Regions from separate parts of the Phycobacter azelaicus genome, predicted to be linked through region 3. Evidence: riboswitches for the same ligand, from Rfam matches in the RefSeq annotation. Region 3 holds a riboswitch; each other region holds the start of a gene.

Region 1 (7,115 bases), on a different contig from region 3:
TGCGCGAGGCGCTGATCGAACGCGAGGTGCTGCTCAAGGCGATGCCGCATATCTCATGGCCGATGCGTTTTGTACTGCCGTTTCACAAGGACATGCGGTTTGACAGCGACACCCCCACTTCGCGCCTGCTGACCCTTGTGATGCCCTGGATGAAGGGACGCCGCCCAGCCTGGCTGATCCGTCTCGGCCTGTTCCTCTACGACACCCTGGGCAAACGCGGCATCCTGCCAGGAACACGCAAGCTGGACCTAATCAAGGACGAAGCAGGCGCGCCCTTGCAGCGTAAGTTCAAGACAGCCTTTGAATACTCTGATTGCTGGGTCGAGGATGCGCGCCTTGTGGTGTTGAACGCCCGCGATGCTGCGGCGCGCGGCGCCGAGATCATGACACGCACCGAGGTTCTGGTGGCCGAACGCGCCGAGGATCACTGGCTTATTCATCTCAAGGACCGCGCCACCGGCGAGGTCTTCATGCGCCGCGCCCGCATGCTGGTCAATGCAGGCGGCCCCTGGGTCGCTGACGTGCTGCAACAGAAACTGGGCCAGAACAGCCGCGAAGGCGTGCGCCTTGTTCGCGGCAGCCACATCGTAGTGCCAAAACTTTATGACCACGACCGCTGCTATTTCTTCCAAGGCACGGACGGGCGGATCATTTTCGCAATTCCCTACGAGGAAGACTTTACCCTGATCGGTACCACCGACGCCGACCACCCCGATCCGCAAACTGCCCCGACCTGCACGCCAGAGGAGCAGGAGTATCTGGTCAAATTTGCCTCGCAGTACTTTGAAAAGCCGATCAACCGCGAGGATATCGTCTGGACCTACTCCGGCGTGCGCCCGCTTTATGATGATGGGGCCAGCTCAGCCACGGCGGCGACGCGCGAATATGTGCTGACGCTGGAGAACGGCGCGGCGCCGCTTTTGAATATCTTTGGTGGCAAGATCACCACCTATCGCAAACTGGCCGAGGCCGCGCTGGCCAAGATCGCCGAAGCACTGCCCGGTGTCGGGCAGGACTGGACCGCAGGCGTGGCCCTGCCTGGCGGTGATTTCCCGGTTGCCGACGTAAAGAAACTGCAGGATCGGCTGGCGGCGGACTATCCGTTCCTGTCGTCTTATGCCGTGCGCCGCCTGATCCGCGCCTATGGCACCGAGGCCTGGGATGTTCTGGGCAAGGCAGACAGCGCCAAGAATCTGGGACAGGATTTTGGCGCGACGATCACCGAACGGGAACTCGATTGGACGATTGCCAATGAGTGGGTGCGCAGCGGCGATGACTTCCTGTGGCGGCGCACCAAGCTGGGCCTGCGCCTGGATGAGGCCCAACGCGAGGCGGTAGACGTCTACATCCGGGACAAAGCCGCCACCTGATACCCCCTAAAACTCAACGCCCTTCTGCGCCTTGATCCCGGCGCGGAAGGGGTGCTTGATCTGACCCATCTCGGTCACAAGATCCGCGATCTCGATCAACTCTTCCTTGGCATTGCGGCCTGTGAGCACAACATGTGTCATCGGGGGTTTATGCTCCACCAGGAACTCAAGCACCTCCTCAAGATCCAGATATTCATAGCGCAGCGCAATGTTGATCTCATCGAGCAGAACCATTGTGTTCTTCTCGTCGAGGATCATCTCCTTGGCCTTCTCCCAGCCAGCGCGGGCCGCCGCGATGTCGCGCGCCTTGTCCTGCGTTTCCCAGGTAAAGCCTTCGCCCATGGCGTAGAACTGGCAAAGATCGCTGAAATTCTCTTCGATCAGCGTGCGCTCGCCCGTCTGCCAGGCCCCTTTGATGAACTGAACCACCGCGCAGGGCATCTTGTGGGCGATGCAGCGCATGATCATACCGAATCCCGAGCTGGACTTACCCTTGCCGGGGCCGGTGTGGACAATGATCAACCCCTTTTCACCATCCTTGTTGGCCATCATGCGATCGCGGGCGGCCTTCTTCTTGGCCATTTTGGAGGCGTGACGTGCCGCTTCCTCTTCTGAAATGCCGTTCTCGGACTTTTCGCTCACCGGGTCCACTCCTGCTGCTTGCGCGGTTAGGCCCCATGTCTTGACAAGGAAGCCCCCAATAGCGCAAGGGGATTTTGTTGGTTCCTGCGCAAGCAGGCGAAGAGGGAATGTGACAGGGCCCCAAACGGCCCGGAGCGCAGCCGCCCCCGCGACCGTGACCGGAGAGGCCTCCACGCCACTGGGTGAAACCGGGAAGGCAGGAGGACCGAAAAGGCCCCCCGCCCTGCGCACAGGCCTTGGGATCCACAAGCCGGGAGACCTGCCAACGGATAGGATCAACGGGCGGACGGGGTGTTTCCGCGACCGGATGAGAGCCGATGCAACGATGCGGCTCCCTTCTGGCCCCTCCCCGCCTGCCAAAAGGAACGCGAAGGAGTCGCCGGACCATGGCGAAAGACACTTCAGACATCCAGACCCCGGCAGAGGCGCCGGTCCTCCTGACCGTCTGCACAACCTGCAAGCGCGACGGTGTCGACCCCGAGGCCACCCGCCCTGGCACGCTTCTGCTCGAGGCCCTCAAAGGCACCGATTTGCCCGAGGGCGTTTCCGTACGCGGCGTTGAATGCCTGTCGGCCTGCAAGCGCGGCTGCTCGATGGTGCTGAGCGGCGGCGCGGGCCGCTGGAGCTATATCTACGGCGATCTTGACCCGGACCAGCACGTTGCGGAAATCCTGGAAGGCGCCGCCGCCTATGCCGCGACCGAGGATGGCCTTGTGCCCTGGCGCGAACGTCCCCAGGTCTTTCGCAAGCAATCCATTGCCCGCATTCCCCCGGCGCCTGCGCCGGATGACAGCCCATCTCAGGAGTAACCGATGAGCGATCTGAACAAAATTCCCGTCACCGTGATCACCGGCTTTCTGGGCGCGGGCAAGACCACGCTGATCCGCCATCTTATGCAGAACCCGCAAGGCAAGCGTCTGGCGGTGCTCGTCAACGAATTCGGCACCGCCGGAGTAGATGGCGACATCCTGAAATCCTGCGCCGATGAGAACTGCCCGGAAAACAACATCGTGGAGCTGGCCAACGGCTGCATCTGCTGCACCGTGGCCGATGATTTCATCCCCACGATCGAGGCGCTGATGGCCCTGCCGGAAACGCCCGAACACATCCTCATCGAAACCTCGGGCCTGGCTCTTCCGAAACCTCTGCTCAAGGCCTTTGACTGGCCCGCGATCCGTTCCCGTATCACTGTGGACGGGGTGATTGCCCTCGCTGATGCCGAAGCCGTTGCCGCAGGGCAATTCGCCCCCGATCTCGACGCTGTTCAGGCCCAGCGCGAGGCAGACGAGAGCCTCGATCACGAAACACCCCTGTCCGAGGTCTTCGAAGATCAGATCTCCTGCGCTGACATCGTGCTCTTGTCCAAGGCGGACCTTGCCGGTGAAGAGGGCCTGACCAAGGCCCGCGCCGTGATCGAGGCCGAAGCGCCCCGTAAATTGCCGATCCTGCCGATGACCGAGGGCGTGATCGATCCCCGCGTCGTGCTGGGCGTTGGTGCTGCTGCCGAAGATGACCTCGACTCGCGTCCAAGCCATCACGACGGGCATCATGATCACGAACATGACGATTTTGACTCCATCGTGGTCGAAATGGGCGAAGTCTCAGACCCACAAGACCTGCAAGATCGCATCATCAAGATGGCCCGCAGCCGCAAGATTCTGCGCGTAAAGGGCTATGTCGCCGTCGAAGGAAAACCGATGCGTATGCTGGTACAGGCTGTGGGCGAACGCCTGCGCGCCCAATACGATCAACCCTGGGGCACCCAGCCGCGCAAGACCCAGCTGGTGGTTATTGCCGAACACGACGATATCGACGTCGCGGGCATCCACGCAGATCTCGGAGCCTGACCTGTCATGCGGGGGGCGAAAGATAACAACCCTATCGTTCGGCCAAACGGCCGGACAGCCCCCGACCGCCCCCGTCGGCGGGGGCTTTGCCCCCACCCGCGTCCGTGTGCAGTTCTCGGCACACCTGTTGCCAAGTTGCGGAGCTGACCCATGCACGTCGTATTTCGCGAAAGTCACGGGCTAGAGGAAACCGATACCCCCTTCGACGTCGGGCAGGATCCGGCGGATCTGATCGTTCTGTCCTTTTCCGACAGCGACCTTGGCGCTTTTGCAGCCGGCTGGCACCGGGCCAAGGGCAAGCTGCCGTCCTGCCGCCTTGCCAATCTGGTGGCGCTGAAACACCCCCTGTCAGTCGATACCTACACTGAGCAGACGCTTGAGGGTGCAAAGGGCGTGTTGGTGCGTCTCATCGGCGGCGAAAGCTACTGGCCTTATGGCCTGGCAACCCTGCAGGATCTGGCCCGACGCAAAGGCATCGCGCTTGCCATCCTGCCCGCCGACGGGCGCGAGGATCCGCGCCTTGATGAGCTGTCGACCCTGCCAGTCTCGACCCTGCGTCGCCTTCAGGCGCTGTGTGATGCGGGCGGCGCGGTTGCGGCACAGGCGGCCCTTGCTCAACTGGCGCTTGCTGCCGGCCTTTATGCAGGGCCGGTTCCGGGTCTCAAGACCACACCGGAGTATGGTTTTTACGATCCCGAGCGTGGCGTCATTGCAGACCTGCCACAGGATGACAAACCGCTGGTCCTCGTCAGCTTCTACCGCTCCTACCTGACAGCAGCCGACACCGCGCCGGTGGATGCGCTGATCGCGGAACTGCGGACGCGCGGCTATGCCGCCTTTGGCATCTTTGCCGCCAGCCTCAAAGCACCGGCCGCCGCGGAGTGGCTCGACGCCGAACTCCCTCGCCTCGCCCCTGCCGCGATCATCAATGCCACCGCTTTTTCGGCGCAAGGGTCAGATGGGCGCGCCTCTCCGCTCAGCGTGACGGGCTGCCCGGTGTTTCAGGTCGCGCTGTCCACCGCCCGCCGCAAGGACTGGGCAGAAGCGGCACGTGGCCTGTCACCTGCCGATCTTGCCATGCATGTGGTGTTGCCCGAGGTGGACGGTCGCATCATGGCCGGTGTGGTCAGCTTCAAGGCCCCGGCCAAAAAGGATCCTGACCTCCAGTATTCGCGTTTCGCCCATCGCGCCGACCCGGACCGCGTGCGCGCAACCATTGACAGGGTCGAAGGCTGGCTCCGCCTTGCATCACTCGACAACCAAGACAAACGCCTCGCGCTGGTACTCTCCACCTATCCCGGCCGCGACTACAACATCGCCCATGCCGTCGGCCTTGATGCACTTGCCTCCTGCGAGGTCTTGCTCAGCGCGCTGGCCGATCACGGGCATGACGTGTCACCAAAAGGCGACCTTGGCGCCCGCCTTGGGCAAGAGACGATTTCGCTTCCGCTAGGCGACTACAAAGCGGCCCTTCGAACGCTCCCTGAAAAGCTGCAACAGGACCTTACAGACGCCTGGGGTGCACCCGAAGACGACCCGGACCTCCAGGATGGTGCCTTTCACATGAAGGCGCTCACCGCAGGCAAGGCGATCATCGCCCTGCAACCCGAACGGGGCGAGGTGAAGACCCGCGTGGATGACTATCACGATCTGGACCGCACCCCGCGCCATGCCTATGTGGCCTTCTACCTCTGGCTCCAGCAGCAAGTTGATGCAGTCCTTCACATCGGCGCCCATGGCACGCTGGAATGGCTGCCCGGAAAGGCGGTCGCCCTGTCTGAAACTTGCTGGCCCGAGGCGCTGATTGGGCCTCTCCCGGTAATCTACCCCTTCATCGTCAACGACCCCGGCGAGGCGGCCCAGGCCAAGCGGCGCATCGGCGGCGTAACAATCGGCCACCTGCCACCGCCGCTGGCCCAGACCAACCTGCCCGATGGCATGGCGCGGCTCGAAAGCCTTCTGGACGAATACTCCACCGCAGACGGGCTCGATCCCGCCCGCCGGGACCGTCTTATCGAAGATATCCGAGCCGAGGCGCAAGGCACCGGCGTCGAGGCCGATCTCGGCCTAACACCCGATTGTTCTGCCGCCGAGGCGATCACCCGCATCGACGCCTTTGTTTGCGACATCAAGGAAAGCCAATACGCCGAAGGCCTGCACGTCTTTGGCACTGGCCAGTGCGGCCCGCAGGAGATCGCCGGTGTGATGGCCGCCCTATGCGGGCGGCTGGTCGCTCCCGGTCCCTCCGGCTCTCCTTTTCGCGGTCGCAGCGACGTAATCCCCACCGGGCGCAACCTTTTTACCACCGATCCACGGGCGGTGCCCTCGCGGGCGGCGCATGCACAAGGGGTCAAACTGGCGGAAGAGCTGCTGCGCCGCCATCTTCAGGATCATGGCGACTGGCCCAAAGGGCTCGTTATCGATCTGTGGGGGTCGGCCACCATGCGCACCGCGGGCGAGGAATTCGCCATGGCCCTGCACCTGGCGGGCTTAGCCCCGAAATGGGATGAAGGCTCTGAAAGGGTCTCGGGCTTTGAGATATTGCCCATGTCGATGCTGAATCGCCCCCGAATCGACGTGACCTTGCGGGTCTCCGGTCTCTTTCGCGATGTCTTTCCCGGCTTGGCCCAGATGTTCGAAGCCGCCGCCGGCGCTCTCGCAGACCGGGACGAGGCTGAGACCGACAATCCCTACCTGGCAGAAGCGCCGCGCGTCTTTGGCCCCAAACCCGGACAGTATGGTCTGTCTATGGGCGCGCACATGGACGACTATTCCGATGAAGCGCGCGCTGCAGCTGGTGAGGCCTGGCTCAATGCCTCCTCTCATGCCATCGACGCAAAGGGCGATATCGCCGAAGCACGCGGGGCGCTTGAAGACCGCCTGAAGGGCGTCGACAGCTTCGTACACCTGCAGGACCTGCCTGAAACGGACATCCTCGTGGCGTCTGACTATGCAGCGCATGAGGCCGGCTTTGCTGCCGCCATGGCGCGTATCGGCCAAAAGGCGCCTGCCCTTTATCACCTTGACGCCACCCACCCCGATGCACCGCAGGCACGTTCCTTAGGCGAAGAGATTGCCCGCGTTACCCGTGCCCGTGCCGCCAACCCGGATTGGGCCACATCCATGATGCGCCACGGATTTCGCGGTGGCGCCGAGATTGCTGCTACGCTGGATCATATGGCTGCCTTTGCCCACCTCGCACAGGCTGTACCGCCGCATCTGTTCGACCTTTACTTCGAAGCGACGCTGGGTCGCG
Region 2 (7,115 bases), on a different contig from region 3:
GTCTGACCCTCAAGAAAAACCCTGGCTGACTCTCGTCGGCCTCGGCGAAGATGGACTGGCGGGGCTTCAGGATGCAAGCCGGAAAGCCATTGCAGATGCCGAGGTCATTTTTGGAGGCCCGCGCCATCTTGAACTTGTAGAGGCGGGATCACGCGGCCAGCCCTGGCCGGTCCCTTTTTCAACCGCCCCGGTTCTGGCCGCGCGAGGACGTCGGGTGGTGGTTCTAGCCTCGGGCGATCCCTTCTGGCACGGCGCGGGCGGTTCTCTGCTGTCGGATCTGCACCGGGGCGAATGGATCTCGCACCCTGCGCCTTCGTGCTTCTCACTGGTCGCAAATACCCTTGGCTGGAAGCTGGAAGAAACACTCTGCCTCGGCCTTCATGCGGCGCCGTTCGAGAGGCTGACACCCGTGTTGAACAGGGGCAGGCGTATCATCTGCACCCTGCGCGATGGCGCGGCCCCGGAAGCGCTGGCCAGATGGCTGGCTGAACAGGGCTTTGGTGCGACCGAAATCACAGTGATGGAGGCCATGGGCGGCCCGCGCCAACGGGTGCGCAGCCGGCGCGCAGATGTATTTGACCTGACGGACATTACCGCGCCCGTCATCGCCGCATTGGCGGTTACAGGTGCAAAAGGCCTGCCCCGCGCCAGCGGGTTACCCGACGATCTGTTCCTCAGCGACGGGCAGATCACCAAGCGCCCCATCCGCGCCCTGACCTTGTCCGCCTTGGCCCCGCGCGCGGGGGAACTCTTGTGGGACATCGGTGGCGGCTCCGGTTCGGTTTCGGTAGAATGGTGCCTTGCCGCGCCCGGCGCGCGCACCATCACCTTCGAGCCACGCGAGGATCGGATTGCCAATATCCGCGCCAATGCCGAACGGTTCGGGATCGAACACCAAATGAAAGCTGTGCTGGGCCGCGCGCCGGATGTGCTGGATGGGTTCGAGATGCCCGATTGTGTCTTCATCGGCGGCGGCGGCTCGCAGGCGCTATTGGATCACCTGTGGGCCGTGCTGCCATCTGGCACTCGGATTGTGGCCAATGGCGTCACGTTGGAAACCGAAACACTTTTGATGCAGGCCCAGGCAACGTATGGCGGCGACATTTTGAAAGCCGAGATCGCCGAAGCTGGACCGCTTGGTTCCATGCGCGGCTGGGAGCGCGCGCGCCCCGTCCTTCAATGGAGTGTCATGCGATGAAAGTGGCAGGCTTCGGATTTCGCGAGGGTGCTACTGCGAACGATCTCGCCGCCGCGCTGGCACTGACCGGGCATCGCCCCGATGGGCTGGCCTCGGTTGCCGCCAAGGCAGAGACACCAGCGTTCCGTGCCCTTTCTGCCAAGATGAACCTGCCCGTTATCGCCCTGCCGGAAGAGGCTCTGCGCGGCACTTCGACCCTGACCTCATCCGACCGTATCCTGGCGCGGTTCGGAACTGGATCGCTGGCCGAAGCCGCCGCCCTTCTGGGCGCATGCCAGGGCGGCGATACCGCCACCGCCCGCCTGCTTGGCCCCCGAGTTGTTACCGCAGATGGTCTGGCCACTGCGGCCATTGCTGAAAGACTGACCCCATGACCGTTCACTTCATCGGCGCCGGACCCGGCGCACCCGATCTGATTACCCTGCGCGGGCGTGACCTGATCGCCGCCTGCCCCGTCTGCCTTTATGCCGGCTCGCTGGTGCCGGAGGCGCTGCTGCAGCACTGCCCGGAAGGCGCAAGGATCGTCAATACCGCGTCCATGTCGCTGGACGAAATCATGGCCGAGATCGAAGCCGCCCATGCCGCCGGTCAGGATGTGGCGCGGCTCCATTCAGGTGATCTGTCGGTCTGGTCCGCCATGGGCGAACAGCTTCGCCGCCTGCGGGATCTGGGCATTGCCTATGACGTAACGCCAGGCGTGCCAGCCTTCGCCGCCAGCGCCGCCGCCCTTGGCGCTGAACTGACGCTACCCGGCGTAGCCCAATCGCTGGTGCTGACGCGCACCTCGGGGCGGGCGTCCACCATGCCCGAGGGCGAAACGCTGGAAAACTTCGCCCGCACCGGCGCAACACTCGCCATTCACCTGTCGGTGCATGTGCTGGACGATGTGGTGGCGCGGCTCACCCCCGCCTATGGCGCGGACTGCCCGGTTGCCATCGTCTGGCGCGCCTCCTGGCGGGATCAGAAGATCATCAAGGCCACCCTCGGCACATTGATCGAAGCCACAGATGGCGCGCGCGGACGGACCGCGCTGATCCTTGTAGGCCATGCCCTTGGCGCCGAGGATTTTGACGAAAGCTGCCTTTACGCGCAGGATTACGATCGGCGCTACCGCCCGCAAAGCGCCGACAGCCAATGGGCCAGTTGGAGCGATGGTGATGACTGAAACAGGAAACACCGGATCCTACCCGCCGGGCTTTATGATCTCGGCGCCCGCCTCAGGTACAGGCAAAACCACCGTGATGCTAGGATTGTTGCGCGCACTGGCAGAGGATGGCCTTGCAGTTCAACCCTACAAAAGCGGTCCCGATTACATCGACCCGGCCTTTCACCTTGCCGCGGCGGGCCGCGCCTCTTTCAACCTCGACACCTGGGCGATGGATAGCGGCCTGCTGGATGCCGTTGCCGGTCAGGCAAGCGATGCGCAGATCTGCGTCGGCGAAGGCTCCATGGGTCTGTACGATGGCGTGGCGACACGCGGGCAAAGCGGCTTTGGCTCTTCCGCGGAAACCGCAAAGCGCATGGGCTGGCCGGTGGTGCTGGTCGTGGATGTGGGCGGTCAGGCGCAATCGGCAGCGGCCACGGCGCTGGGATTTCGCGCCTATGATCCCGACCTGCCCTTTGCGGGCGTGATCCTCAACCGCGTTGCAAGCGCGCGCCACGAAAGACTGACCCGGCTTGGGATGGAGCGCGCTGGCATTCCCGTTCTCGGCTCCCTGCCCCGGCGCGGCGATCTCACCCTGCCGGAGCGCCATCTCGGCCTCATTCAGGCGGTGGAGCACCCGGATCTCGAAGCCGCCATCGCGGGCTATGCCGCATTCCTGCGCGACAACGTCGATCTGGAGGCAATCAAATCCGCCGCCCGCGCCGGAATTGCCCCCGCAGCGGCACATCTGCCGAACCCACCCGCCCAGCGCATCGCTCTGGCCCGTGATGCTGCGTTCTCGTTTACCTATCCGCATCTTCTGGAAGGCTGGCGGGCGGCGGGGGCCGAGATCCTGCCGTTTTCGCCGCTCGCGGATGAGGCTCCTGCGGCGGATGCCGATCTTGTCTGGCTTCCGGGGGGATATCCCGAATTGCACGGCGGCAGACTGGCCGCTGCGGCAACCTTCCGCGCGGCTTTGCGCAAACACGCCCAAACCCGTCCGGTGCACGGCGAATGCGGCGGTTACATGGCCCTTGGCGAAGTGCTGGTCGACAAGGCAGGCAACCGGCACCAGATGGCCGGGCTGTTGGGCCTTGTCACCTCCTACGAGAAGCGCAAGTTCCATCTGGGCTACCGCCGCGCGATCCTTCAGGCTCCGATGCCGGGGTTTGCGAGCGGCACCGCCCTACGCGGGCATGAGTTTCACTATTCGACCATTGTGGATGAGCCCGACGCCCCCCTTGCCAATGTGATGGATGCAGACGGCAACCCGGTGCCCGAAACCGGCTCGGTGCGCGGCCATGTGACCGGCACCTTCTTCCATCTCATCACTGGAGAGACCCCATGACCGGCTTTGTCAGTTTTGTCTCTTCCGGTCCCGGCGATCCTGAGCTTTTGACCGTCAAGGCCGTGAGGCGGCTTGAGGTCGCGGATGCGGTGCTGTTTGACGATCTGTCGTCGGGTCCGATCCTTTCCCACGCCCGAAAGGACGCCGATCTGGTGGGAGTGGGCAAACGCGCCGGACGCCCTTCGCCCCGGCAAGATCACGTGAGCCAACTGTTGGTTGAATACGCGTCCACCGGCGCTCATGTGGTACGGCTGAAATCTGGTGATTCAGGGGTATTCGGTCGCCTTGAGGAAGAGATTACCGCCCTGCGCCGGGCCGGTATCGGCTTCGAGATTGTGCCCGGCGTCACTGCAGCCTCGGCAGCTGCCGCCGCTGCGAACATCCCTCTTACCCGCCGCCTGACCGCGCGGCGCTTGCAGTTCATTACCGGACATGACGTCACCGGCGGCCTGCCAGAGGACCTGAATATGGCCGCCCTTGCAGACCCCGAGGCCACAACGGTCGTCTACATGGGGAAACGCACTTTTGCTGCGCTGGCAGAGCGCCTGCTGGAGGCCGGACTGCCGCCGGAAACCCATGCGCTGATCGCGCTGGGTGTATCGACACCCGATCAGACCCTGTCCTGTCATACAGTAGGAGAGTTGCCGGATGTGCTGCGCGCGATGGAGACCAAGGCGCCAGTGCTTATCCTCTACGGGCCGCTGGCAGACGAGGACCTGCCGCACTGATTCTGCCATATGCCGCAAATGACACATGGATGACGCGTCTGCCTCGTTGACAGCTTCTTGACGCCTGTGCCATCTCTCTATGACCAACGGTTCCGACGGGTCTAAGACCCAAGGATGAAAAGGGAACACGGTGCGGTGTAGCCAAAAGGCGCCAAATCCGTGACTGCCCCCGCAACTGTGAGCGGCGAGCCACCGGGCATGGCCACTGGTCCCAAACGGGACTGGGAAGGCCCCGGAGCGGCACAGACCCGCGAGTCAGGAGACCTGCCATTGGTTAACCCGGCCAGCACTGGCCACCAATGAACCTAGTGCCGCCGGGTGAGGCGGCAAGGAGACAGATATGCATATTGAACCCGGTATCGTCGACGGTGCGAAAATCGCCCTGTCCTATGCAACCGCTGCAGGCGCGCTTGGCTTTGCCGCCAAGAAAACCATGGATGACCTACGCAACTCGGGCATCGCGTCCTTCGCGGCGCGCTCGGCCATTGCCACGGTCGGCGTTTTTGCTTTCTTTGAAATCCTGCCGCACTTCCCGGTTGGCGTCTCCGAAGTACACTTCATTCTCGGCTCGACGCTGTTCCTGATCCTTGGTGCCGCCCCTGCCACCTTTGGTCTGGCAATGGGCCTTCTGATACAGGGAGTGTTCTTTGCGCCCATCGATCTTCCGCAATACTTCATCAACCTGACGACACTACTGGTGCCGCTGTTTGCGATGCAGGCACTGGCAAAGAAAGTCATTGCGCCGGGCACCGCCTATGTGGATCTGAAATACTCCCAAGCGCTTGCGCTTTCGACCGCCTATCAGGCCGGTGTTGTCGGCTGGGTCGCTTTCTGGGTCTTTTATGGTCAGGGCATTGGCGCGGAAACCATGGCATCGGTCTTCACCTTCGGTGCGGCCTACATGATGGTCATCCTGATTGAGCCACTGGTCGACCTTGCTGTCCTCGCCACCGCCAAGAGCCTGCGTGGTCTTGAGCGCGGCGGTTTGGTGACACCGCGTCTTTATGCAGCAGCCACTTAAGAACTGCAGGAAATCAACTGCTATCAAGCACGGCCCCAATTCGGGGCCGTGTTCATTGACAAGGATCTCCCTGTCCAAGGCCCCGAATGATGATTGACCTGACCCTTGTCGGTATCGGCACCGGCAATCCACAGCACCTGACGCTAGAGGCCATCGAGGCCCTGAACACACTGGACCTGATCCTTATCCCCAACAAGGGCGCAGGAAAGGACGATCTGGCGGGGCTACGCCGCGAGATCTGCAATCGGGTACTGCGCGGTGAGGGCCCCCAAATCGTCGAATTCCAGCTGCCCAAGCGCGATGCTGGGAATCCCAGCTACCGGCAGGGCGTGGATGACTGGCACGATGCCATTGCAGAAGTCTGGGAGCGAAACATCAATGACCTTGTGCCCGCAGGTGGCAAGGTCGGCTTTCTCGTCTGGGGTGATCCCTCTCTTTACGACAGCACCATGCGTATTGCCGACCGGCTCAAGGCACGCACCAACGTCCGGCTGCGCGTCATTCCTGGCATCACTTCGATCCAGGCGCTGACAGCCGCGCATGCCATCCCCCTGAACGAGATTGGCGCCCCTGTCACCATCACGACCGGGCGCCAGTTGCGCGAGGTCGGCTGGCCAGACAGCGCCGACACCCTCGTGATCATGCTGGATGGCGAATGCAGCTTTCAGAGCATTGACCCCCAAGGCGTGCAGATCTGGTGGTCTGCCTACGCGGGCATGGAGAACGAGATCTCTATCGCGGGTGAACTCGGGGCTGTTATGCCCCACATCCTTGAGACCCGTGCCAGAGCGCGTGCCGATCACGGCTGGCTCATGGATATCTACATTCTGCGGCGCACGCACACCCAGTAGCCCCGGAACAAGGGCAAGGGGCACAGATCAAGACGCGGCCGCCTACAGAAGACAGCTCTTACGGAGCACAACCTTTATTTCTCGAAATATCTCGCGGGAAAACCGCTCCGGCGACTATCCTGCCCTTGTGCCCTGCCCAATTTCTTCCTATCCAACTGAGAAGCCGCAACTCGGGTCTCGGCCACACCGAAAGATCGATACGGCCTTCACGCAGAATGCGGGCGTGATGGAATGGTAGACATATCAGACTTAAAATCTGAAGGGCGTATGCCCGTGTGGGTTCGAGTCCCACCGCCCGCACCACGGCATCAATAATTGCACTAGACTGCGCCAACATGCGCACCTGACATGCTGTGATTGATGACCGCACGCGCGAGCGTCTCTGCGACAGATATCACAACAAAAGCTATCGCTTGCTGCTCCAGTCCCGACGGGCGGCATAAGCCCCCCAGCGCAAGAGCTTACCCTTTAGCGCCTTCCAAAGGGACATCAGGGTGCCGAACGGCTACCGATAGCCGACGACAATAGGCCTGTTTCAGCGGTTGTGATTCGGTGTTGCGAAACACCCGAACAGAGGCCCCGGCCTGGTTAACAGATCCAGAGCACAGACGGCGGCTAATCCCCCGCAATGCTGTCGGTGAAGAATGAGCAGCCCCCCTTGCACAAACCTAGCGGTTTCTTGAGACTTGGCCACCCAAAAGGGTGACAATTAAAGAGACGTAGTGAGCCGCACCCGTAAATTCGACATTGAATGTGGCGTAAGGGTTATAGCCTGATTCTCCTTCGGTTTTTGACCGAGAGGCTTTGTCGGCCAAATCGTCTGAG
Region 3 (7,115 bases):
ACGACCAGGTGAGCGGTTTCGAGGCAGCCCGCGCCGCCCGACAAAGCGAAGTTGTGGAGGATTATGTCGAGCTGATCGCGGAGCTGATTCACCAGAACGGTTCAGCGAGGCCCGTGGAGATTGCCGAGCGGCTCGGCGTGACCCAGCCCACTGTGTCCAAGAACCTGACCCGGCTTAAACGCGAGGGCTTCATTGTGCAGGAACCTTACCGATCAATACGCCTAACGGATGCTGGGCGGCGATTGGCCGAGGCTTGTCGAAAGCGGCACCGAATTGTTGTGGAGTTCCTTATCGCCCTGGGTATTTCCAAAGACGTGGCCGAGCACGATGCTGAAGGTATCGAGCATCATGTAAGCGAAGAGACGCTTCGCGTATTCAAGGATTTTTCACAGAGTAAAATGAGCCGATAGCGAGTTGGTTCATGCTATTGCCATTTGCCATAATGATGCGCTCAGGGGAGGATTGCATTCGATCCTGACATGCAAACCATGGCAATGCAGGGGCGCAAGGCCCCTGCGACCGAAGTTCAGTCAAGATCTGAGTTTTGCTCAGGAGCCGTCATCGTCTGCTTGAACGATTAGTTTGGCCTCGACGGGCAAGCCCCCAACCATTAGCGGGCTGTGGCTGTTGCCATTGAGGGAAACTTTTATCTCAACGTCGCCATCCGGCAGTGATGGGAGGTGTATCCAGTTGGCATAAAGGCGCCCCAGCTTTTCGCCGTTGATATAGACATGCGCGTGACCTTCACCAAGTATTTCCTCAGTAGAGGCATTCTCAGGAGAAAATCGGAAGTTTTGCGGTGTCACGTGCAAGTTCCAACCTGCCATCGGATCTTTAATCATCTTGATCGCCACGCTGGGGGCATTGCTGTCGGCCGGTAAGTTAGTGACAGCAGAGTGGTCATGGGCTGCCATCTCCGCATTGCTACCATGTTGAGACGGGTCAGCATGGTCGTGGCTGTCAAAGGTGCTGCCGCTGCCGGCCGCGATCACAAAGCCGACGCCGCCGCCAAAAATCAGCCCGATGGCGAAGAGAGCGAGTGAACGGGACATTTTGTCCTCCTCAATAAATGAAAGCTCCCGCCGGCGGTGACCGGCGGGAAAGCAATAGAGGAAAGGAATCAGGCGGCGGCGTTCGCGCGTTTGCCTTCAGCCTGCCAGAAGTATCCGGCAAAGCTTCCCAGCAACACCCAAGCGGCCATGCCGATGCCAAAGGCTCGGGCGGCAAATAGCGCGCCGATCTCGGTCGGAACCGGGCCAGCGAAGGTGTCGGGTTCAGGCGCACCGACGACGTGAGGCGCTATCAGCAGTCCAGCGGCGATCAGATAGCTCACCAAGTTGCCTCCAAAGGCGATCAACCACATGGCGACGCCAGCTGTGGCAACAGTAGCAGTCCACCATACTTGGCGCACACCGACATCTGCTGCGGCTACGCCTGGCACTTCAGGCGCCAGCGACAAGCCAGGCGCAAAGTGGAAGGCAACAAAGCCAGCCAAGCCCCAAAGCAAACCGGTGCGACCGTTAATCTCACGACCCTGTTGTTCGGCAATCGACATAAGCGCCACAAGGGCCAATGCATAGCCAGTATACGTCAGCATCGTGAAGATGATGCTTAGGCCGTCGCGCACCGGCTCGGCGAACATGCCGGGCAACTCGGGATGCGCAGTCACAGGATCAGCGCCAAAATGCACCAAATCGCCACCCTCATAAAGTTCGGCGTGGAGAAGTACAGGCTGCACGAAATAAAGCTGCAGCAAGGCGGCAATCAGCCCCGCTGCAGCACCAGCGAACAACGCGCTGGTCAGAATACGACTGAACATGGTCTTAGTGGCAGGGAAAGCCAGTTGCGTGGCGCACATCGTGAGCAGCGTCATGCAGGCCAGAAGCTTGAGCATGGCCGGTCACAGTAACAACACCCAAACCCAGAATAAGGGCGAACACTGCGGGCAGAATGGTTGATCCTACAGCGGATGCTTTGATAGCGTTTGTCGTCATTTTAGTCCTCCTTGCCGTCACACCCGACGGCGCAAGTTACGTTCAATATACGGCCGGTCTCCTGACTCGCGGGTCGATGCCGTCTTCCCCCTTCCCAGCACTCTCGCACCAGTGGAAATGGAAGGTAGCTCGCCGCTCACAGTCGCGGGGGCGGTTGAGGTTTCGGTGCCGCGATTTGGTCCACCGTCCTCATTCCCGTTTCAGCTCTAATGCATTTGCACCTTTGAGCACCGTAATGACTGTTTCTGTCCGATTAGGCGGTAGCAGGTCAAGTACGAAACCGGCATGCCTAAGTTCCGCAGCGCCAAATTGATTTGAAATCTGCTGCTGTCAACACTGTACTGAATGCAATAATTCACCGCAGGAGCTACTAATATCGTGGTGCGGGTGGTTTACTGCACATCTGCGGGAATGCGAGCAATAGCCTTGAAACGCAGCTTTCCAAGTGGCCTTGCATCCGCGAAGTTACCGTCTGGGCTTTCCTGATACATCCGGATGAATGTCAGGATGTCCGGCAGGTCTTGAGCAGTTATCTCACCGAAAAGATAAGCAGTCTTGTCGTTCTGTCGGACTGCAAGCGTTTGTGGTCGCATGCAGCCGGACATGCAATCGACGTGCTGCAATTTTGCCTTCACATTCGCTGCCTTTAGCGTTGATACCACTTGATCATACAGGGTTGGATCCGCGTCACGGCAGGTTCGGCATAAAGTAAGCGTTGGTAGGTGCATGCGCCGAGCAAGTCCTTTTTTGAGCAACCTTCTTTATGATTCAATATCTGCGGGTGGTTACTGGTTCGATTTCGAAACTTGGTTTTGTCGCGGTGCCTTTAGAAAAGTCAATACTTGAGCGATCGGTAAGCTCGCCGGAGTAGGCACCTACAATGCCAACATAGATTATTCAGACTTGTGGCACGAGAAATTTTTCTTGTCCGGCAAATCGAGGAAACAGTTGCTCAGGCAAAAAATCCGCCGAATGAAACTTGGGGCAATGTCTTCAATGATCGCCCTCGAAGTGCCTCTGGATCACTGGTACCACCAGCAGTAATCCGGCACCTCCGACAATGAATACGTCTGCCATGTTGAAAGTCGGCCAGTGTGCAGATCCAATGAAAAAATCAAGGAAGTCTGTTACGGCTCCATAATGGATGCGATCAACGACATTGCCGAGCGCGCCACCTATGATCGCCCCATACGCAATCGCTTCTATACTGCTCTCTGTGCGAAGCATCATGATCAGGAGCCAGGCACAAATGATAAGCGCAAGAAGCAAGAGGCCCCACCAGGGGGCGCCACCCAAAAGCCCGAAGGTTACGCCATCATTGCGATGGAACGTGAGATTAAGCCCGGGAAAGACAGCGATCCCGTCTTTTAGGGTATCGGCGCTCGCGACAACCCAGGCTTTTGTTACCTGATCAGTGGCGACGGCGCCGACGACAGCTAGTATGCCGAGTACTTGTGTTTTGTTGACTGTCAACATGTTGCAACGTAACTACTTTGGATACCATTGGCCGGTCTGCGCTGAAGCGGCTGAATAGGTTAGCTAGATTGGGGAAAGGACTTCCATAATTCGGCTCGGTTACCCTGCTGGGTAGCTCGAAAATATTTCGGTCGAGCCGTCTTTCTGGATCAAGAAGACGTCGTAGGCATCGCGTTCGTCTTCCGGCCCCATCCCTGGCGAACCATAGGGCATTCCGGGGACTGCGAGACCGACCGCATCGGGGCGTTCGTTCAGAAGGCGGCGGATGTCGGCTGCAGGCACATGTCCCTCGATCACGTAACCGTCCACGAGCCCAGTGTGACAGGAGACCATGCGCTGCGGCACTCCGTTGTCGAGTTTGAAGCGCACGAGAAGGCCGCCGAACATGTCCTGGCCTATTGGTGCGAAGCCGTTCTCCTCAAGATGATTCATCCAGGACAGACAGCAACCGCATCCATTGGTCTTGCGGACGTCTATTGGGGTTGCCTCCGCGAGGGCCTGCGCCGCCGGTAACAGGGCGAGTGTGATGGCAAGAGCTTGGATCATGCGTCTCATGGGTCAGAGCCTTTCGGTTGTCGTTTCGGCAATGTCGCTGCCGAGGTTTTCATTCAGAAGCGCCCGCGCCTCGACCAGACGCAAAAGCGCGGCTGTATCATCCGCTTCGCTCTCAGCCGCTTCGGCAAGTCTGTCGTCAGAGAGGGGGTCAGTAGGGCGTCCATCCACGAGGACTTCGTAGTGCAGGTTCGGGCCCGTCGCCGTGCCAGTCGCGCCGACGCGACCGATCACATCTCCCGCCGCAACGCGTTGGCCTTGTGCCAGGCCCTCGGGCACAGCGCTGAGATGCGCATAGCGTGTCATTGTGTCTGAGCCGTGGGCGATTTCGACCACGCGACCATAGCCGCCCCGCCAGCCGATGAAGCTGATCCGTCCCGGTGCTGTCGCTTGAACCGGCGTTCCGCTTGCCGTCGCGAAATCGACACCTGTGTGCATCCGGACATTGCCGTAGACCGGGTGCGTACGGCGGCCAAATACCGAGCTTAATCGCGCCCCTTCGACAGGCTGTGCAAAAACGCGGAGAACCGTGCCATTGACGTAAATCGTTGCCCGATCGCTACCGCTTACCGGCCAGACAACTTCATAAAGTGCGCCGCCGATCTCCAGCGATGCAAAGGTAAGTTCCGGCTGACCAATTCTGTCTTCGCCAACACGGGCCTCGCGCCACAGTAGCCGAAGCGTTTCTCCGCCGGTCACCTCACGACGGAAGTCGACGATTCCACCCAGCATCTGTGCCAAATCGACAGCGAAGCGGGCAGGCATCTCGGCTTCTTCCAGCGCGGCAAAAAGCGAGCTGTCGATCACCGCTTCGCCCGCCGATGTTATGAAGTCGGGAGCCGGGGTCACGACCTGCGTGGCCAACTCTTCGCCAAAGATCGCCTCGATCCGCACACCGTCCTCGACGGAGAGCGCGACGCTGCGCGGGCTGCCGTCCATCGTCGAAACAACGGTGACCGAATGCCCAGGCCTAAGTCGCCTCAGATCATATTCCGCGCCGAGGGCCAGAGCGACCTCGGCACGGTCAGTCGCTGAGAGACCTGCTTCTTCAAGAACGGTGTCGAGCGTCTCGCCGGTTGCGATATCGCGTGACCAGTTGGAGAGCGGAGGTTCTATCGTCGGTAAGAGAGTATCGGCGCTCGCAACCTCCAGACGTGGCATGGACTGGAGTGGTATTGCGGGCTCCACACGTGTTTGTGCGACCTGCGGTGTTTCCGTTTCAATAGAAGTGGGAAGCGGGAGTTGAGGTGGCGACCAAGTGGTTGCAGCTGCCAGACCGGGAGGGATCGGATCCTTCGACCAGATGCCCGATATTGCCAACCCGCCCACCGACAGCACCGATACGAATGCGAAACCTGCCGCGATTGTTCTAATTCTCATGTTGCCCCCCAGTTTCTCTATTGAGCGCACGCCGGATTTTCGGCACTGCGAATTCCCTCGGCTCGTGATAGTCGATCATGGTGCTGAACCGGCCTTTCGCGTCGAAAAGGAAAACGCTGGCAGTGTGGTTCATGGTGTAGTCGCCACCTTCGGTCGGCACCCGCCCATAGCGTGCGCGGAAGCCCTGTGCTGCGCGCGCAATTTCCTCTTCCGGGCCAGTCCACCCGCGGATCGACGGATGGAAATAGCCGACATACTCGGCCATTGCCTCGACAGTATCCCGCTCTGGATCGACGGTGATGAACACCACGTTCATTCCCTCCGCCTCTTCGCCCAGGTCATCAAGCCAGCCGGAAATATCCGACAGAGTCGTCGGACAAACGTCCGGGCAATAGGTGAAGCCGAAGAAGACCATTGACGGGCTGCCGATAAGGTTTTCGGGTCCAACCTCGTTACCTTCGTGATCTGTCAGGCGGAATTCCATTTCAGATAGGGCAACCGGGCGCAACCCCGCTTGTTCGGGCGCGCCGGGGCCATCGACCTGCCACCACCCAACAACAAGTGTCAGGATGATCGCCGCGATGCCAGCGAAGGCATACTTGAGGATCGACCGTCGGGTCATTAGCTCTCGGGACCGCGCGCTGCAATACCTAGAATTGGAACCTCGACCACGATCTCACCACCGTCCGAGAAGTCGAGCGTCAAGGAAAAGCTTTCGCCCTTGGCCATCGGTCGCTGCAAGCGCATCAGCATGGCGTGAAGGCCACCCGGTTCCAGAGACACAGATTCACCCGGCGCAATCTCGATCTCGCCTGCAGGTGCCATTGAGCTAACACCATCGGCATTTGTGGATGTCTGGTGAATATCAGGCATCATCGCCAAATCCGTGCGGAGGCCAGTAAGTATCACAGCCTCGTCGCCTGTATTGCGGATTGTCATATACGCGACACCCGGACGGTTTACGCCGATTGACGCGCGCGCCCAGGCATCTTCGACGACAACGTCTTCCGAACCAGCTTCTACCGGGGTCGCTGTGCTTGATGCGAACATGCTTGCGGCCATCAGGCCATAGAGTACTGTCTTCACTTTGCGGTTCCCTTTTTGACCACTAGCTGCCAACTGCAGCTACTTCGGCGTCAACCTGTTGTCTCAATTCGTCCATTCCAAACGGATCTAGCGGCTTGCCATTGATGTAGAACGTTGGGGTCTGGCGAACGCCCATTGTTTCTACGTCCGCTTTGTCCTGATTGACGATTGCCACGATATCGGGTGATTTCATCTGCTCTATCGCAAGTTCGAGATCGAGCCCGGCTCCGGCCGCGATCTTTCCCAGCTTTTGTTGATCAAACGCCCCATGCGCCGCCCACGCGTCTTGATAAGCCATTAGAGCATTTAGCACCTGTTCGAACTTGCCCTGCATCCGGGCCGCTTCTAGCAACTTGACGGCTATATCCGAAATCGGTCCGTGAAACGGAGTGTATCGTATGACAACACGCACGGCTTCGGGATTTTTGTCCAAAATATCTTTTACGACGGGGTGAAATGCGCGACAGGCCTCGCAGGCTGGATCGAGGAACTCAACGATGGTCACGGGGGCTTCAGCGGGCCCCAAAACAGGCGAATATGGTCGCATCAAAGCGTCCGCCAACTCTGGCGCGACAACCGCACGTTCAGATGACGGTTTTGGTTGGTTTACATACCACGCGGCCCCAC

What was found. A riboswitch is a leader RNA that binds a small molecule or an ion and turns the genes downstream of it on or off. The one in region 3 is predicted to bind cobalamin.
Positions count from the first base shown of each region.
Region 1: linked by a shared signal. The riboswitch ahead of INS80_RS02875 (DUF1636 family protein) and the one ahead of INS80_RS00545 (CbtB domain-containing protein) in region 3 are both predicted to bind cobalamin.
Region 2: linked by a shared signal. The riboswitch ahead of INS80_RS02940 (energy-coupling factor ABC transporter permease) and the one ahead of INS80_RS00545 (CbtB domain-containing protein) in region 3 are both predicted to bind cobalamin.

Region 1 is NZ_WKFH01000003.1:365,997-373,111, forward strand. It holds gene glpD (glycerol-3-phosphate dehydrogenase) at 1-1,370, shown strand, start outside; gene cobO (cob(I)yrinic acid a,c-diamide adenosyltransferase) at 1,377-2,012, opposite strand; cobalamin riboswitch at 2,074-2,293, shown strand; gene INS80_RS02875 (DUF1636 family protein) at 2,399-2,821, shown strand; gene cobW (cobalamin biosynthesis protein CobW) at 2,825-3,859, shown strand; gene cobN (cobaltochelatase subunit CobN) at 4,010-7,115, shown strand, end outside.
Region 2 is NZ_WKFH01000003.1:377,260-384,374, forward strand. It holds gene cbiE (precorrin-6y C5,15-methyltransferase (decarboxylating) subunit CbiE) at 1-1,198, shown strand, start outside; gene INS80_RS02920 (cobalamin biosynthesis protein) at 1,195-1,572, shown strand; gene cobM (precorrin-4 C(11)-methyltransferase) at 1,569-2,363, shown strand; gene INS80_RS02930 (cobyrinic acid a,c-diamide synthase CobB) at 2,356-3,690, shown strand; gene cobA (uroporphyrinogen-III C-methyltransferase) at 3,687-4,418, shown strand; cobalamin riboswitch at 4,489-4,704, shown strand; gene INS80_RS02940 (energy-coupling factor ABC transporter permease) at 4,759-5,439, shown strand; gene cobF (precorrin-6A synthase (deacetylating)) at 5,529-6,290, shown strand; tRNA gene INS80_RS02950 (tRNA-Leu) at 6,508-6,593, shown strand.
Region 3 is NZ_WKFH01000001.1:99,816-106,930, forward strand. It holds gene mntR (manganese-binding transcriptional regulator MntR) at 1-410, shown strand, start outside; gene INS80_RS00535 (hypothetical protein) at 549-1,052, opposite strand; gene INS80_RS00540 (CbtA family protein) at 1,121-1,819, opposite strand; gene INS80_RS00545 (CbtB domain-containing protein) at 1,824-1,994, opposite strand; cobalamin riboswitch at 2,029-2,242, opposite strand; gene INS80_RS00550 (DUF1636 family protein) at 2,387-2,722, opposite strand; gene lspA (signal peptidase II) at 2,988-3,470, opposite strand; gene INS80_RS00560 (DUF411 domain-containing protein) at 3,570-4,025, opposite strand; gene INS80_RS00565 (M23 family metallopeptidase) at 4,029-5,183, opposite strand; gene INS80_RS00570 (SCO family protein) at 5,392-6,024, opposite strand; gene INS80_RS00575 (copper chaperone PCu(A)C) at 6,024-6,464, opposite strand; gene INS80_RS00580 (DsbA family protein) at 6,511-7,115, opposite strand, start outside.